Regions from separate parts of the Streptomyces sp. NPDC048389 genome, predicted to be linked through region 3. Evidence: riboswitches for the same ligand, from Rfam matches in the RefSeq annotation. Region 3 holds a riboswitch; each other region holds the start of a gene.
What was found. A riboswitch is a leader RNA that binds a small molecule or an ion and turns the genes downstream of it on or off. The one in region 3 is predicted to bind cobalamin.
Positions count from the first base shown of each region.

Region 1: it holds a riboswitch for cobalamin, as region 3 does, so the genes downstream of both, AB0903_RS21855 (ABC transporter substrate-binding protein) here and AB0903_RS15885 (ribonucleoside-diphosphate reductase subunit alpha) in region 3, are expected to answer to the same signal.
Region 2: it holds a riboswitch for cobalamin, as region 3 does, so the genes downstream of both, AB0903_RS28490 (iron ABC transporter permease) here and AB0903_RS15885 (ribonucleoside-diphosphate reductase subunit alpha) in region 3, are expected to answer to the same signal.
Region 4: it holds a riboswitch for cobalamin, as region 3 does, so the genes downstream of both, AB0903_RS31665 (energy-coupling factor ABC transporter permease) here and AB0903_RS15885 (ribonucleoside-diphosphate reductase subunit alpha) in region 3, are expected to answer to the same signal.

Region 1 is NZ_JBEZKP010000033.1:10,399-13,596, reverse strand. It holds gene AB0903_RS21860 (iron chelate uptake ABC transporter family permease subunit) at 1-475, opposite strand, end outside; gene AB0903_RS21855 (ABC transporter substrate-binding protein) at 472-1,542, opposite strand; cobalamin riboswitch at 1,556-1,762, opposite strand; gene AB0903_RS21850 (hypothetical protein) at 2,189-3,198, opposite strand, start outside.
Region 2 is NZ_JBEZKP010000056.1:38,077-41,274, forward strand. It holds gene AB0903_RS28485 (ABC transporter ATP-binding protein) at 1-317, opposite strand, end outside; gene AB0903_RS28490 (iron ABC transporter permease) at 317-1,426, opposite strand; cobalamin riboswitch at 1,530-1,664, opposite strand; partial or broken gene AB0903_RS28495 (ABC transporter ATP-binding protein) at 2,256-2,519, shown strand; partial or broken gene AB0903_RS28500 (NAD(P)-dependent oxidoreductase) at 2,549-2,647, shown strand; gene AB0903_RS28505 (nuclear transport factor 2 family protein) at 2,739-3,198, opposite strand, start outside.
Region 3 is NZ_JBEZKP010000019.1:13,411-16,608, forward strand. It holds gene AB0903_RS15875 (GNAT family N-acetyltransferase) at 1-436, shown strand, start outside; gene AB0903_RS15880 (Uma2 family endonuclease) at 489-1,073, opposite strand; cobalamin riboswitch at 1,185-1,316, shown strand; gene AB0903_RS15885 (ribonucleoside-diphosphate reductase subunit alpha) at 1,449-3,198, shown strand, end outside.
Region 4 is NZ_JBEZKP010000075.1:10,062-13,259, reverse strand. It holds gene cbiQ (cobalt ECF transporter T component CbiQ) at 1-703, opposite strand, end outside; gene AB0903_RS31670 (energy-coupling factor ABC transporter substrate-binding protein) at 710-1,057, opposite strand; gene AB0903_RS31665 (energy-coupling factor ABC transporter permease) at 1,054-1,743, opposite strand; cobalamin riboswitch at 1,773-1,967, opposite strand; gene AB0903_RS31660 (PTS fructose transporter subunit IIA) at 2,250-2,660, opposite strand; gene dhaL (dihydroxyacetone kinase subunit DhaL) at 2,657-3,198, opposite strand, start outside.

The sequences.
Region 1 (3,198 bases), on a different contig from region 3:
TGAGCAGCAGCACCAGCGCGAACGAGCCGACCGCGCCCACGAACGCGCCACCGGAGACGGACAGGACACCGCCACCGACGCCCAGGACGACCACGACGACGGCGCCGGTCGACGCCCCCGAGGAGACACCCAGGACGAAGGGGTCGGCGAGAGGGTTGCGCAGCAACGACTGCATCACCGCGCCGCACACGGCGAGCCCGGCGCCGCACACCGCGGCGAGCAGGGTGCGCGGCAGCCGCAGGTTCCAGACGATGCCGTCCCGGATGGGAGTCAGCTCTGTCGTGCCCCAGCCCAGGTGGGAGGCGACCACGGACCAGGCGTCGCCCACGCCGATGTCCGCCGGGCCGATGGTGATGGCCACGGCGACGGACGCGGCGAGCACGGCCAGCCCGGCGCCCAGGCCGGCCGCACCGCGCAGGACACCGGCGGCGACCAGCAGCGGGCGGGCTCGGGGAGACGGCAGGACGGTGGTCATCCGGCGAGCCCGTACGCGCGCAGCGCCGCGGCCACCTTCTCCACACCCTCGACGGTACGGATCGTCGGGTTCATGGCCTGCCCGCTGAGCAGCACGTACCTCTTCTTCTTCACCGCCTCCATGTTCCTGGTCGCCGGGTTCGACTCCAGGAACGCGATCTTCTTCGCGGCGGTCTCGGCCGTCTGCGACTTGCGGGTGAGATCACCGATGACGAGTACGTCGGGGTTGCGGTCGGCTACGGTCTCCCAGTTGATCTGGGGCCATTCCTGCGTGCTGTCGTCGAAGACGTTCTTCGCGCCGAGCGCGTTCGTGATGATGCCGGGGGCGCCGCAGCAGCCCGCCATGTAGGGGGACTCCTGGTTCGCGAACCAGTACAGGACGGTGGCGTTCTCGGCACGGATTCCGGACGTCGCCTTCGTCACCCGGCTCTTCAGCCGGGCGATCAGCTTCTCGCCACGGTCCTCCACCCCGAAGACCCGGGCCAGTTCCCTCACTTCGCGGTAGACGGTGTCCATGGCCAGGGGCTTCGTCCGTGAGCCGTCACCGTCGCCGCTGTTGTCCTTGCCTTCGCAGTCGGTGGGCGACAGGTACGTCGGCACCCCGAGTTCCTCGAACTTCTCGCGGGGTGCCACCCCGCCCTTGCCCAGGGTGGAGGTGAAGGAGGAGGCGACGAAGTCCGGTTCGGCGTCCAGGACCTTCTCGAACGACGGCCGGTTGTCGGCGAGCCGAGGCACCTTCGCATTGGCCTGCTCCAGTCCCTTCATGACCGGGTCGGTCCAGGTGGCGGTTCCCACCATGCGGTCGGCCAGGCCGAGGGAGAGCAGGATCTCGCTGGTGCCCTGGTTCAGGGACACGGCCCGCTTCGGCGGAGCCTTGACCGTCACCTTCTGCCCGCAGTTGTCGAACGTGACGGCCTGCGCGCCGGCGGTGGCGGACTTTCCGGACGAGCCGGAACCTGAGCCGGAGCCGCATGCGGTGAGCAGCAGCGCCCCGGTCAGGAGCAGGACGGAACAGCGGGCGGGACGCGGCAGATGCACAGTGTCGGCTCTCTCAACGTCAGGACCCATACGCGGGGTCCCGTGCGGACGGTCGGGTGCCAGCAGGTCTTCGGACTCGGGGTCACCCCGGCGGAACGCCTTCCCGGACCCGGCCGTGACCGTCGTCCAGTGGCTGCTGTCCCGCCCGTCACCCTCACCGCTGCGCGTCAGTTCCGGACTCTCACCGGATTCCCTGACTCGTGCACGCGTGGCCGCGTTCACGAGTTTGACTGGCGTCCGGAAGCTACCACAGCCCTACTCGTGCAGTCCGCCGTGTCCGTCGCGAAGCCAGCCGCATACGTCCGCCGGTCGCGGCGAGCGGCTGTTGCGGGTTTCCAGGCGCGGTCGGCTGCCGGCAGACCGCGCTGCCTCGGCCCGAGGGCGGCTCGGTGCCCGCCGAGAGACCGGCCGGGACGGTCCTGGCCGGAACCCGACCCCGAGACCGCCGGCGTCCTGCGCCGGGCACTTCGCGCGATCGGGCGGCCACGGCGTGGCGGTACTGGCCGCCGGCGTGCACTCGCGAGACGTCTGCATCCGCAGACGTACGGTGCCGGCGATCACCGAGATGGCCGAGGCCCCGGGTGCGACGGGGTTTGCGAAGGCGCTCGGCGGCCCGGACCCGACGGTGCCCGGGTATGCCGCTCCCGAAGGGTGATCCGGCGAGCAGCCGCCGACGTCAAACGGCAGGCTGAGCCTTCTCCTTGTTCATGGGACAGGCGGACGCCGCCGTCGAGGGGGAGACCGTGCATGCCCCGGCCGTCTCCCCGATCTGATGCAGGATTTCGACGGAGAGCAAGTCCTCCTTGCCCTTGAAGGCGTCCGCGACCACCGGATCGGTAGGGAAGACCATCTCGGCCGAGACATTGTCCTGAACGATCCGGGCGAGGTTGTCCAGGGCGACGAAGATCGGGTCGCGAGGAACTTCGACGGTCGGCAGGTCGATCAGGTGGGTGGCGACCTTCGCCGGATTCATGCACTGCCTGATGATGACCGATGCCTGGTTCAACTCGGACGTCGTCCAGATCGACAGCACGACCGTATACAGGTCCTGCCACGCCTCCTCGCCGATCGTGGCCCGCCACTTCCGCATCAGACCTTCCACGCCGTGGATCTGCGCCGCGGCCGCGTACTTCATGTTCGTGCGGATACCGGGGTACGTCCTGCCCGAGAACTCCTCGAACGACGCCATGTCGAACGTTTTGCTGCGCACGGAATCACGGATGAACGTGAGTGCTTCGTCGAGGATCTTCCCGCAGGAGATTTCCAGCTCCTGTGGCAGATTGGCCTCCCCGAGCTGACGGCGTGCAGTGTGGAGCGTGGCAGCGTAACGCTGGAGCGGGCCGATCCAGCCGTCTGCCCGGGGCCCCTCGAACGCGACCATGTCCAGGTCGTGCGGGTCGATGCGACCGGCGTTGGGGAGGTTCGGCACCTTGTCGCTCAAGTACGCGGCAATGATCGAGAAAATGCCCTGAGGCACGTGGCTGATCGACTTCGCCAGTTCGAACAGCTCGGGCACCGGGTTGACTGATTCCCGTGGGCTTCCGCCATGGATGAGAGTGAACTTGCCGCCCCTGGCATCGTTTTGGACGACGATCACAGGACTGAGACGACTGATCAGTTCGGACTTGAGTGCGGCATAGTTCGCCCGCATACCGACGTTGGCCGCTCGGATCGCGTCACGGGCCT
Region 2 (3,198 bases), on a different contig from region 3:
CGCTGGTGAGGCAGTCGCCCCATCGCCACGACCTCGGCGACCGTGAAGTCGAACTCGGTGACCGCTTCCTGGGGCAGAGCGGCCAGTCGACGGGCGCCTTCGCGCGCGCTCAGGGAGTGCAGGTCCTCACCGCCGAGCCGGACCGTACCCGCCGAGGGGCGCAGGGCTCGGTAGACGCAGCGCAACAGCGTCGACTTGCCGCTGCCGTTGGGCCCCACGAGTCCGACGACCTGCCCGGCGTCCGCGCGCAGCGTGGCCTCCCGCACCAGCCGCGCACCGGCGACCTCGACCGTCAAAGCGTCCATGTCGATCCGCATCACGCGCCTCCGAAGGTGTAGGAGCGGCGGCGCATCAGCAGCACGAAGCACGGCACGCCGATGGCGGCGGTCAGCACGCCCACCGGCAGCTCGACGGGCGCGAGCACCACACGCGAGAGGATGTCCACCCAGATCAGCAGGACGGCGCCCCCGAGCGGGGCGACGGCCAGCAGCCGGCGATGGTCCGCGCCGACCAGCATCCGGGCGGCGTGCGGAACCATCAGGCCGACGAAGCCGATGGCACCGCTCACCGCGACCACGGCCCCCGTGACGGCGGCACAGACCAGGAACAGTTCCTTGCGCAGCCTCCGCGCGTCCACCCCCAGGGCAGCCGCGGTCTCGTCCCCCATCGCCAGGGCGTTCAGGCGACGCGCCGACACGGCGAGGTGGGCCAGGCCGGCGAGCACGGCTCCGGCGGCGATCGGCACGGAGGCCCAGTCGGCTCCGCCGAGGCTCCCGAGCAGCCACATCATCGCGGACCGCGCCGCCTCGCCGCGTTCGGCCGCGAACACCATGAACGTGGTGACGGCCGAGAAGCCGTAGTACATCGCGGTCCCCGTCAGGACGAGCCGCAGCGGGGTCAGACCATCAGCGGTGCGGGCGATCGCGTACACCAGCGTCATGGCGAGGAGCGCGGACAGGAAGGCCGCCGTGGACAGGGCCCACAGACCGAGAGCGCCGAAGGCGCCGAAGAGGAGGACGGCATTGGCACCGACGGCCGCGCCCGAGGAGATGCCCAGGACGAACGGGTCGGCGAGGGCGTTGCGGACCATGGCCTGCACGGTGACGCCGATGGCCGACAGTCCGGCTCCGACGACGGCGGCCAGCACGGCCCGTGGAAAACGCAGTTCCCACACGATGGTGTACGCCGGGACTTCGTCCCGGGATATGGGCCCGCCCGTCAGCCCGGCCCACAGATGATGCAGCACCTCGCCCCAGGAGAGCCCCGACGCCCCCATCCCCGCCCCGCAGACGATGGAGAGCACGAGCGCGACGCACAGCGCGGCGAACAGGAGCGGCGGCGACACGCGTTCGGACGGCGCCGGACCGGCCCCGCCGGGGGCCGCGGGAAGTGGCACCGCGGGTTTGCGTTCCAGGGGTGTGGCCACGGGCGGGTCGCCTTCGCCTCGGGCCGTGCAGCTACGTGAGCACATGAGCAGCCCGGGACGCGGGGCGCCCTGTGCAGCGCCCTCTCGCAGTCCACGGCGAATTGTCAGGAGCCTTCGACACCGCGGGTAATCGGGCTCGCGGAGCCGCGTGTCGGGCTCCGCCTACCGTTGCGGGTCAGCGCCGGACTTCGACCGGACTTCCCCCGCGGGGCGGCTTGCAGCATAGCGTGTACACAAGGGTGCCCGTTCCTGGGACGACGCGCGCGAGGGCCGACTCCGTTGCCCCACAAGGCGGCCTTCCGGGCCGGGACGGGCCTGGGGAGCGACGCGCGGCCCGGGGCGTCCTCCGGGCCACCCCGCCCGCACCCGGTTCCCCCGGGCCCGCCCCGTCCGAATCCGGTTCCGCCCGAGCCCGCCCCCGCGTTACCCCGTCATCCCCCAGCGGGCCGGGGCGATCTGGCTGGCCATGATGGTGACCAGTTCGTATGCCGCGTGTCAACGGGCCTGTCCCGCCATCACCAGCGCCCCCGGGGCCTGTTCCGCCATTTGGTCCTGTCGGGATCCGGGTATTCGCGCCGCGCGCTATATGGCCGGAACCAGTCCCAGCCGACGGCCCGCCGAGACTCAGCGGCAGGCACAACGACAGGCACAGCGCCAACGTCGACCGACGGGCAGGGACCTGACGGGCGCAACCGCACGGCGTGTCGACGGCGTACGCCGCAGGCGACGGCACGGGCCTGCGACCGGTGCAGCCCGCACCGAACGGCGTCGGCCCTCTGGGCGTTCAGACGTCGGTACCGGAGACGCGCTGGACGGCGAGCAGGGCGACGTCGTCGATGCGCTCCGGGACGACACCGGCGTGGCCCTGGTCTTCGTCAGCCATGACCTCGCCGTGGTGCAGCACATCACGGACGAGACGGTCGTGATGCGCAAGGGCACCGTGGTCGAACAGGGGCCGACGTCCCGAGTGCTCGACGCGCCCTCGGACCCGTACACCCGGCTCCTGCTCGCCTCCGTGCCGCACGAGGGCTGGGATCCGGACGACGCGGTCCGGGCGAGGACCGCGATGGACGCGGCCCGGTCCGGGGCCTGACCGGGCGCCGGCCCGGCTGCCGCACCCTCGGGACCCGGGAGGACCCCGGTCAGGCGGCGCTGCACGACATCGCCCTGCTCAGCGCGATGACCGGCATGTCCCCGGGCGTCACGCACGCCTTCGCCCTGACGGGCCCCGGGCAGGACCTCGACCGAACCGGTTTCTCCGGCTCGGGAGCCGGTGAGGCTCCGGCCGGCGTCCCGTACCGGCGCGAGCGGGCTACTGGAGGGGGATGTCGTGGCCCGGTCCGCGCTCCTCCTCCGGACGCGGTCCGAAGTAGCGGCGGTCGGCCTCCTGGATGCGCACGTCGTTGATGCTTGCTTCGCGGCGGCTCATGAGACCGTACTCGTCGAACTCCCACAGCTCGTTGCCGTAACTGCGGAACCACTGGCCCGCGGTGTCATGCCATTCGTACTGGAAGCGGACGGCTATCCGGTTCTCGTGGAAGGACCACAGGCTCTTGCGCAGTACGTAGTCCAGCTCACGCTCCCACTTGGCCGTGAGGAACTCGGCGATCTGCTCACGGCCGGTCAGGAAGACGTCCCTGTTCCGCCAGATGGAGTCCTCGGTGTAAGCGAGGGCGACCGTCTGCGGGTCGCGGGTGTTCCAAGCGTCCTCGGCGGCCTGGACCTTGGCCAAGGCGCTGTCGAGGTCGAACGGCGGCAGGGGCGGGCGCTGT
Region 3 (3,198 bases):
CGCGTACCTCGACGGCGGGCTGCTGGACCTGGGCGAGGACGACCCGTATCTGGAGGTGCTGCGTGACGTCGCGAGCCGGGACGCGCACGCCGAGGTCCACGTCGCGGTCGACGAACGGAACACGCTGCTCGGCGGGGTGACCTTCGTCCCGGCCGCCGGCCCGTTCGCCGACATCGCGGGCCCCGGCGAGGCCGAGTTCCGGATGCTCGCCGTGGACGCGGGGGCACGCGGCCGCGGCGCCGGAGAGGCACTGGTGCGCACCTGCGTGGAGCGGGCGCGGGCTGTTCCGGGGTGCGTACGGCTGGTGCTGTCGACGCAGCCGATGATGTACGCGGCGCACCGCCTCTACGACCGGCTCGGCTTCGTCCGCACCCCGGAACGCGACTGGTCGCCGATCCCGGCGGTCCCGCTGCTGACGTACGCGCTGGAACTCTGACGGGCGGCCCCGCCCGGGCTCGCGCGGAGCAGGACCGCCCGTCGTCCACCGCTCAGTGCACCCAGTCCTTGAGCTGCTCGGTCGCCAGCGTGATGTCCACCGGGGCGGGCAGTGTGACGTCCTTGCCGAACGGGACCGTGCGGGCGTTCTCGTAGCGCACGCCGTCGGGCTCGCTGAAGACCGTCACCTCGCGGCTGTCCCGGTCGATCAGCAGGTACACCGGGATGCCCGTCTGGGCGTAGGCACGCGGCTTCTCCACCCGGTCGCGCCCGTCGGTGTCCGAGTCGTAGGAGATCACATGCACCACCATGAGCACCTGGTCGGGCTCCGCCCACTCGCCCTGCCCGACGAAAGTGCCGCTGGGGGCGAGCGAGCCGTCCGGCCGGGCCCTGCCCTTCCGGTACTCCTGGACCTTGAGCCCTTGGTCGGGGTGCAGCCACAGCTCCGGACGCGACTGCATGCAGATGCGCGTCAGCCACTGAATGATGCGCCCGTGATCCCCGTCCGGCACCGCTTTGCTCCTGAGCTTCCCGTCGATCAGTTCCAGGCGCACGCCCTCGGTCGTGCGGGCCAGTATGCGGAAAGCCTCGTCGAAGTCTTCGGTGTCCAGGTGCGGGCGATCGGTGGTCACGGTCATGAACCCTCCCTTCACCGACCACGATAGCGGGGCTCCCACTCCCGGGCGCGGGAATCGACTTCCGACCCGCAGACACAACATGTGGGGGTGGGCGCTCAGACCCGCCCCCACATGTATGCTCATCTCGCTGTCGCCGCAGGGGAATCCGGTGAGAATCCGGAACTGTCCCGCAACGGTGTGATCCGGTGCGCACTGCCGTACCCGTGACGAGTCCGACGACCTGCCGGCAGCGCATCCGGTTCGACCGATCCGGATGCCCAGACGTCCGGGCCTCGCGGATGGGCCGGTGGACGCCGTGCGCCGTGCTGCCCAGGTACGCGCCGCCACGGCCCCCGCCTCCCCGCCGGCCCAGAACCGAGTGAGGGAGAGCACCACATGACGATCGCGCCGGCCGATCCGGTTTCAGCGACGCGGCAGGACGGCCCCGGGACCGCGCTGCTGCGGCTCCTGACGGACCTCACGGCCGACCTGGCCGACACCGACCCGGGCAGGGTCGCCGCTGCCGCGCTGCGCGGCCGGCACGCCGGGTCCGACGAGGCCGAACTGCGCTCCCTCGCCACCGACGCCGCCGCCGGCCTCATCTCCGAGGACCCCGCCTACTCCCGGCTCGCCGCCCGTCTGCTCACCCGCACGATCGCGGAGGAGGCCGCCGGGCAGGGTGCGGTGTGCTTTTCCGCCTCGGTCGCCGTCGGACACCGCGAGGGCCTGATCGCCGACCGCACGGCCTCGTTCGTCGGCCTGCACACGGACCGGCTCGACGCGCTGATCGACCCCGAGGGCGACGACCGGTTCGGCTACTTCGGTCTGCGCACGCTCTACAGCCGCTATCTGCTGCGGCACCCGGTCACGCGCCAGGTGATCGAGACGCCCCAGCACTTCATCCTGCGCGTCGCGTCCGGTCTCGCGGAGGACGACAGCTCCCGCTCGGTGGACGAGGTGGCCGCGCTGTACCGGCTGATGAGCCGGCTCGACTACCTGCCCTCCTCCCCCACCCTCTTCAACTCCGGCACCCGCCACCCGCAGATGTCGTCCTGCTATCTGCTGGACTCGCCGCTCGACGAACTGGACTCGATCTACGACCGGTACCACCAGATCGCCCGCCTCTCCAAGCACGCCGGCGGCATCGGCCTCTCGTACTCCCGCATCCGCGCCCGCGGTTCACTCATCCGCGGAACCAACGGGCACTCCAACGGGATCGTCCCGTTCCTGAAGACCCTCGACGCCTCCGTCGCCGCGGTGAACCAGGGCGGCCGCCGCAAGGGGGCCGCCGCGATCTACCTGGAGACCTGGCACGCGGACATCGAGGAGTTCCTGGAGCTGCGCGACAACACCGGCGAGGACGCCCGCCGTACACACAACCTGAACCTCGCGCACTGGGTCCCCGACGAGTTCATGCGCCGCGTCGAGGCGGACACCGAGTGGTCGCTGTTCTCCCCCGCCGACGTGCCCGAGCTGGTCGACCTGTGGGGCGACGAGTTCGACGCCGCGTACCACCGGGCGGAGGCCGCCGGGCTGGCCCGCAAGGCGGTCCCGGCCCGTGAGCTGTACGGCCGGATGATGCGGACCCTCGCCCAGACCGGCAACGGCTGGATGACCTTCAAGGACGCCGCCAACCGCACCGCGAACCAGACCGCGGAACCGGGCCGGGTCGTCCACTCCTCCAACCTGTGCACCGAGATCCTCGAGGTCACGAACGACGGCGAGACGGCCGTCTGCAACCTGGGTTCGGTGAACCTGGGGGCGTTCGTCACCGAAGGAGCCGGCGGCGACGGCATCGACTGGGAGCGGCTGGACGAGACCGTCCGCACGGCGGTGACCTTCCTCGACCGGGTCGTCGACATCAACTTCTACCCGACCGAGCAGGCCGGCCGGTCCAACGCCCGGTGGCGCCCGGTGGGCCTGGGCACGATGGGCCTGCAGGACGTCTTCTTCAAGCTGCGGCTGCCCTTCGACTCCCCCGAGGCGAAAGCCCTGTCGACCCGGATCGCCGAGCGGATCATGCTCGCGGCCTACGAGGCGTCCTGCGACCTCGCCGAGCGCAACGGCCCCCTGCCGGCCTGGGCCGAGACCCGCACGGCGCGCGGCGTACTGCACCCCGACCACTACGGCACCACGCTCACCTGGC
Region 4 (3,198 bases), on a different contig from region 3:
TCAGCAGCGCGGCGACCCCGGCGAGGAACGGGCGGGACACCGTGGCCGCAGGCACCAGCACGCGCAGGGTGCCGTCGTAGCCGCGGCCCGCGAGCCCCGTCTGCAACCGGCCCGCCCGGTCGAAGGCGCGTACGAAGGCCGTCGCCCCCAGCCCCGCGAGCGAGCGCCACGCCGCGGCTCTGGTCGTGTGGCCGAGGCGGGCGGCCTGGGCCTGGCGGATATTGCCGACGGCGTCGAGCAGCAGAAAACTGATGCGGTACATCACGAGCGCCACGTCGACGACCGCGGGCGGCACGCCGGCCTTCACGAGCCGCGGCAGCACGTCGGACACCGGCGTCGTGAAGGCGAACAGCAGCACGCCCAGCGAGGCAGCCGACGTGCGCAACAGCAGCCGCACGGCGTGTCCCGGCCCGTCGGGCGCGAACGCGACCAGGCCGTCCGGGCCGCCCACGGAGAACAGCAGAGGTACGGCGCCGGTGACACAGAACCCCAGCGGGATCCGGAACGCCCTCCAGAGCCGACGCGGCGCCACCCCCGCCGGACCGAGCAGTACGGCGAGTGTGGCCGCGGCGACGAGGACGGCGCCGGGCCACGGCGGCAGGCAGACGGCCGTCACCGTAAGGCCGATCCCGAGGGCGGCCTTCTCGCCCGGGTGGCGGCGGCGCCAGCTGCTGCTGTGCGCCGCCACGTCGATGGGAAGCATCGGCGGCTACGCCGCCGGCGCGGTGGTGTCCGAGTCCTCGGCGGCTGCCCTTGCCCGTTCCTCTCCCTGCCGCCGACCCCGGCGCAGCCCGAAGTAGTACGCCAGTACACCCGCGCCGAGCGCCGCCTGCAGGGAGAACAGCGCCGACTCGACCTCGCCGGACGGCGGTTCGTACAGCGGGGAGAACCAGGGCTCGTAGTCCGGTTCGAGCTCCGTGATCGCCGCCTCGGCCTCCCCGTCGGCGCCGGCGAACGGCTCCTCCTTGTGGTCCCCGAGCCCCAGGACCAGGGGCAGAACGGCCAGGGCCGCCACGACCAGCAGGAGCAGGGTGTTGATTCTCGCGTTACGGCTCATCGGACCGCGGCCTCCTTCTTCGTACCCGCGACCAGCACGCCCAGCCTGGTCAGTTCTCCCTTGCTGGACCGGCTGAGCAGCCGCATCACCAGCACGGTGAGCAGGCCCTCGCTGACGGCCAGCGGCAGCTGCGTGACCGCGAATATCCCGCCGAACTTCGCCAGCGCGCCCGCCACACCGCTGCCCGGGTCGGGGAACGCGAGCGCCAGCTGCACGGTGGTCATGCAGTACGTGGACAGGTCGGCGGTGAACGCGCCGAAGAACACGCTCACCATCAGCGGCGCCTCGAACCCGCGCAGCAGCCGGTAGATTCCGTACCCCGCCCAGGGGCCGACGACCGCCATCGAGAAGACGTTGGCGCCGAGCGTGGTCAGACCGCCGTGCGCCAGCAGCAGGGCCTGGAAGAGCAGCGTAATCGTGCCGAGCACCGCCATGACCGGCGGTCTGAACAGGATCGCGCCGAGACCGGTGCCGGTCGGGTGCGAGCAGCTGCCGGTCACCGACGGGATCTTCAAGGCAGACAGGACGAACGTGAAAGCGCCCGCAGCTCCGAGCAGCAGGGTGGAATCGGGATTGGCCTTGACCTCGCGAGTCAGGGCGCGTACTCCGTGGACGACGAACGGGGCGGACGCGACGCCCCAGGCGGCCGCGTGCAACGGGGGCAGATACCCCTCGGCTATGTGCATGATGTGGGAGACCCTCTCCAGCACCTCGTGGATGGACAACGCACCCTGGCCGGTCTCCTGGCTGACGGGTCATGCCGCCCGTACTCCGCCTTCCCGGGCACCGCGCAGGCGCGGTGTCCCAGTGGCTCCCCGTGAGGGGTCGGAGCCGGACTTCCCGATCACAGTGGCGAGGGCCGCACCGGTACTGCACCGGTTTCCCGAACACCAAGGCCCCGTGACAGTAATGCGCCAACCAGCGACATACAAGCCGCGCACGGGCGCACCCGCCCGCGGCCGGAGTGAGCCGTGCGCCACACCCCGGCCGCGGGGCGCGCCCCGCGGCGGCGTACGTGGTAACCGAACGTCACACCTTCCGGTTCCGGTAGGCGAACGTCACCCGTGCGGTAGCCGCATGTCACACCTGGATGTAGCCGAACGTCACACCTGCCGTGGCCCGGCGGTAGGCGGACGTCACACCTGGCGGTAGTCGAACGTCACACCTGCCGTGGCCCGGCGGTAGGCGGACGTCACACCTTGCGGTAGTCGTACGCCTCCGAGGCCGCGGCCTCCACCGCCTCCAGGTCACCCCCCGCGGAGGCCGTCACCAGCGCCGCCACCGCGCCCTCCACGAACGGCGCGTCCACCAGCCGGGTCCCGTCCGGGAGTTCGCCGCCCTCGGCCAGCAGGGCCTTGACCGTCAGTACGGCGCTGCCCAGGTCCACCAGGACCGCGACGCCCGCGCCGCCGTCGACCCGCTCCGCCGCCGCGGTGATCAGCTCCGCACTGGTGCCGAGACCGCCGTCCGGTGTGCCGCCGGCCGGCGCCACCGGGGCCGTACCGCCGCCACCCGCGAGCCCCTTGGCCAGTTCGGCCACCGCGGCGGCGACCTCCCTGCTGTGCGAGACCAGCACGATCCCGACCTGCCCGCCGTCGCTCATGCCGCCTCCACCGCCTCGGCGAGCGCGGCGACCAGCAAGGCGGACGACGTGGCCCCCGGATCCTGGTGGCCGATGCTGCGCTCACCGAGGTAGCTCGCCCTGCCCTTGCGCGCCTGCAGCGGCACCGTCGCCAGCGCCCCCTGCTCGGCGGCCTCGCGGGCCGCGGCGAACGACTCCGTACTGTCGCCGAGCGCCGCCACCGCAGGCTCCAGTGCGTCCAGCATCGTCTTGTCGCCCGCTTTCGCGCCGCCCAACTGCGCCACCGCGGCGACTCCCGCCCGCAGCGCGTCGGCGAGCCGCGCGGGCGTCACCTCCGTGTCATCGCCCAGCGCCTTGCCGGTACGCCGCAGCAGCGTCCCGTACAGCGGGCCCGACGCGCCGCCGACCGTCGACACCAACTGCCGTCCGGCCAGCATCAGGACCGCGCCGGGCGTCGCCGGCGGCTCCTTCTCCAGCGCGGTGCCGACGGCCGCGAAACCGCGCCGGAGATTGCTGCCGTGATCCGCGTCACCGATCGCCGAGTCCAACTCGGTCAGTC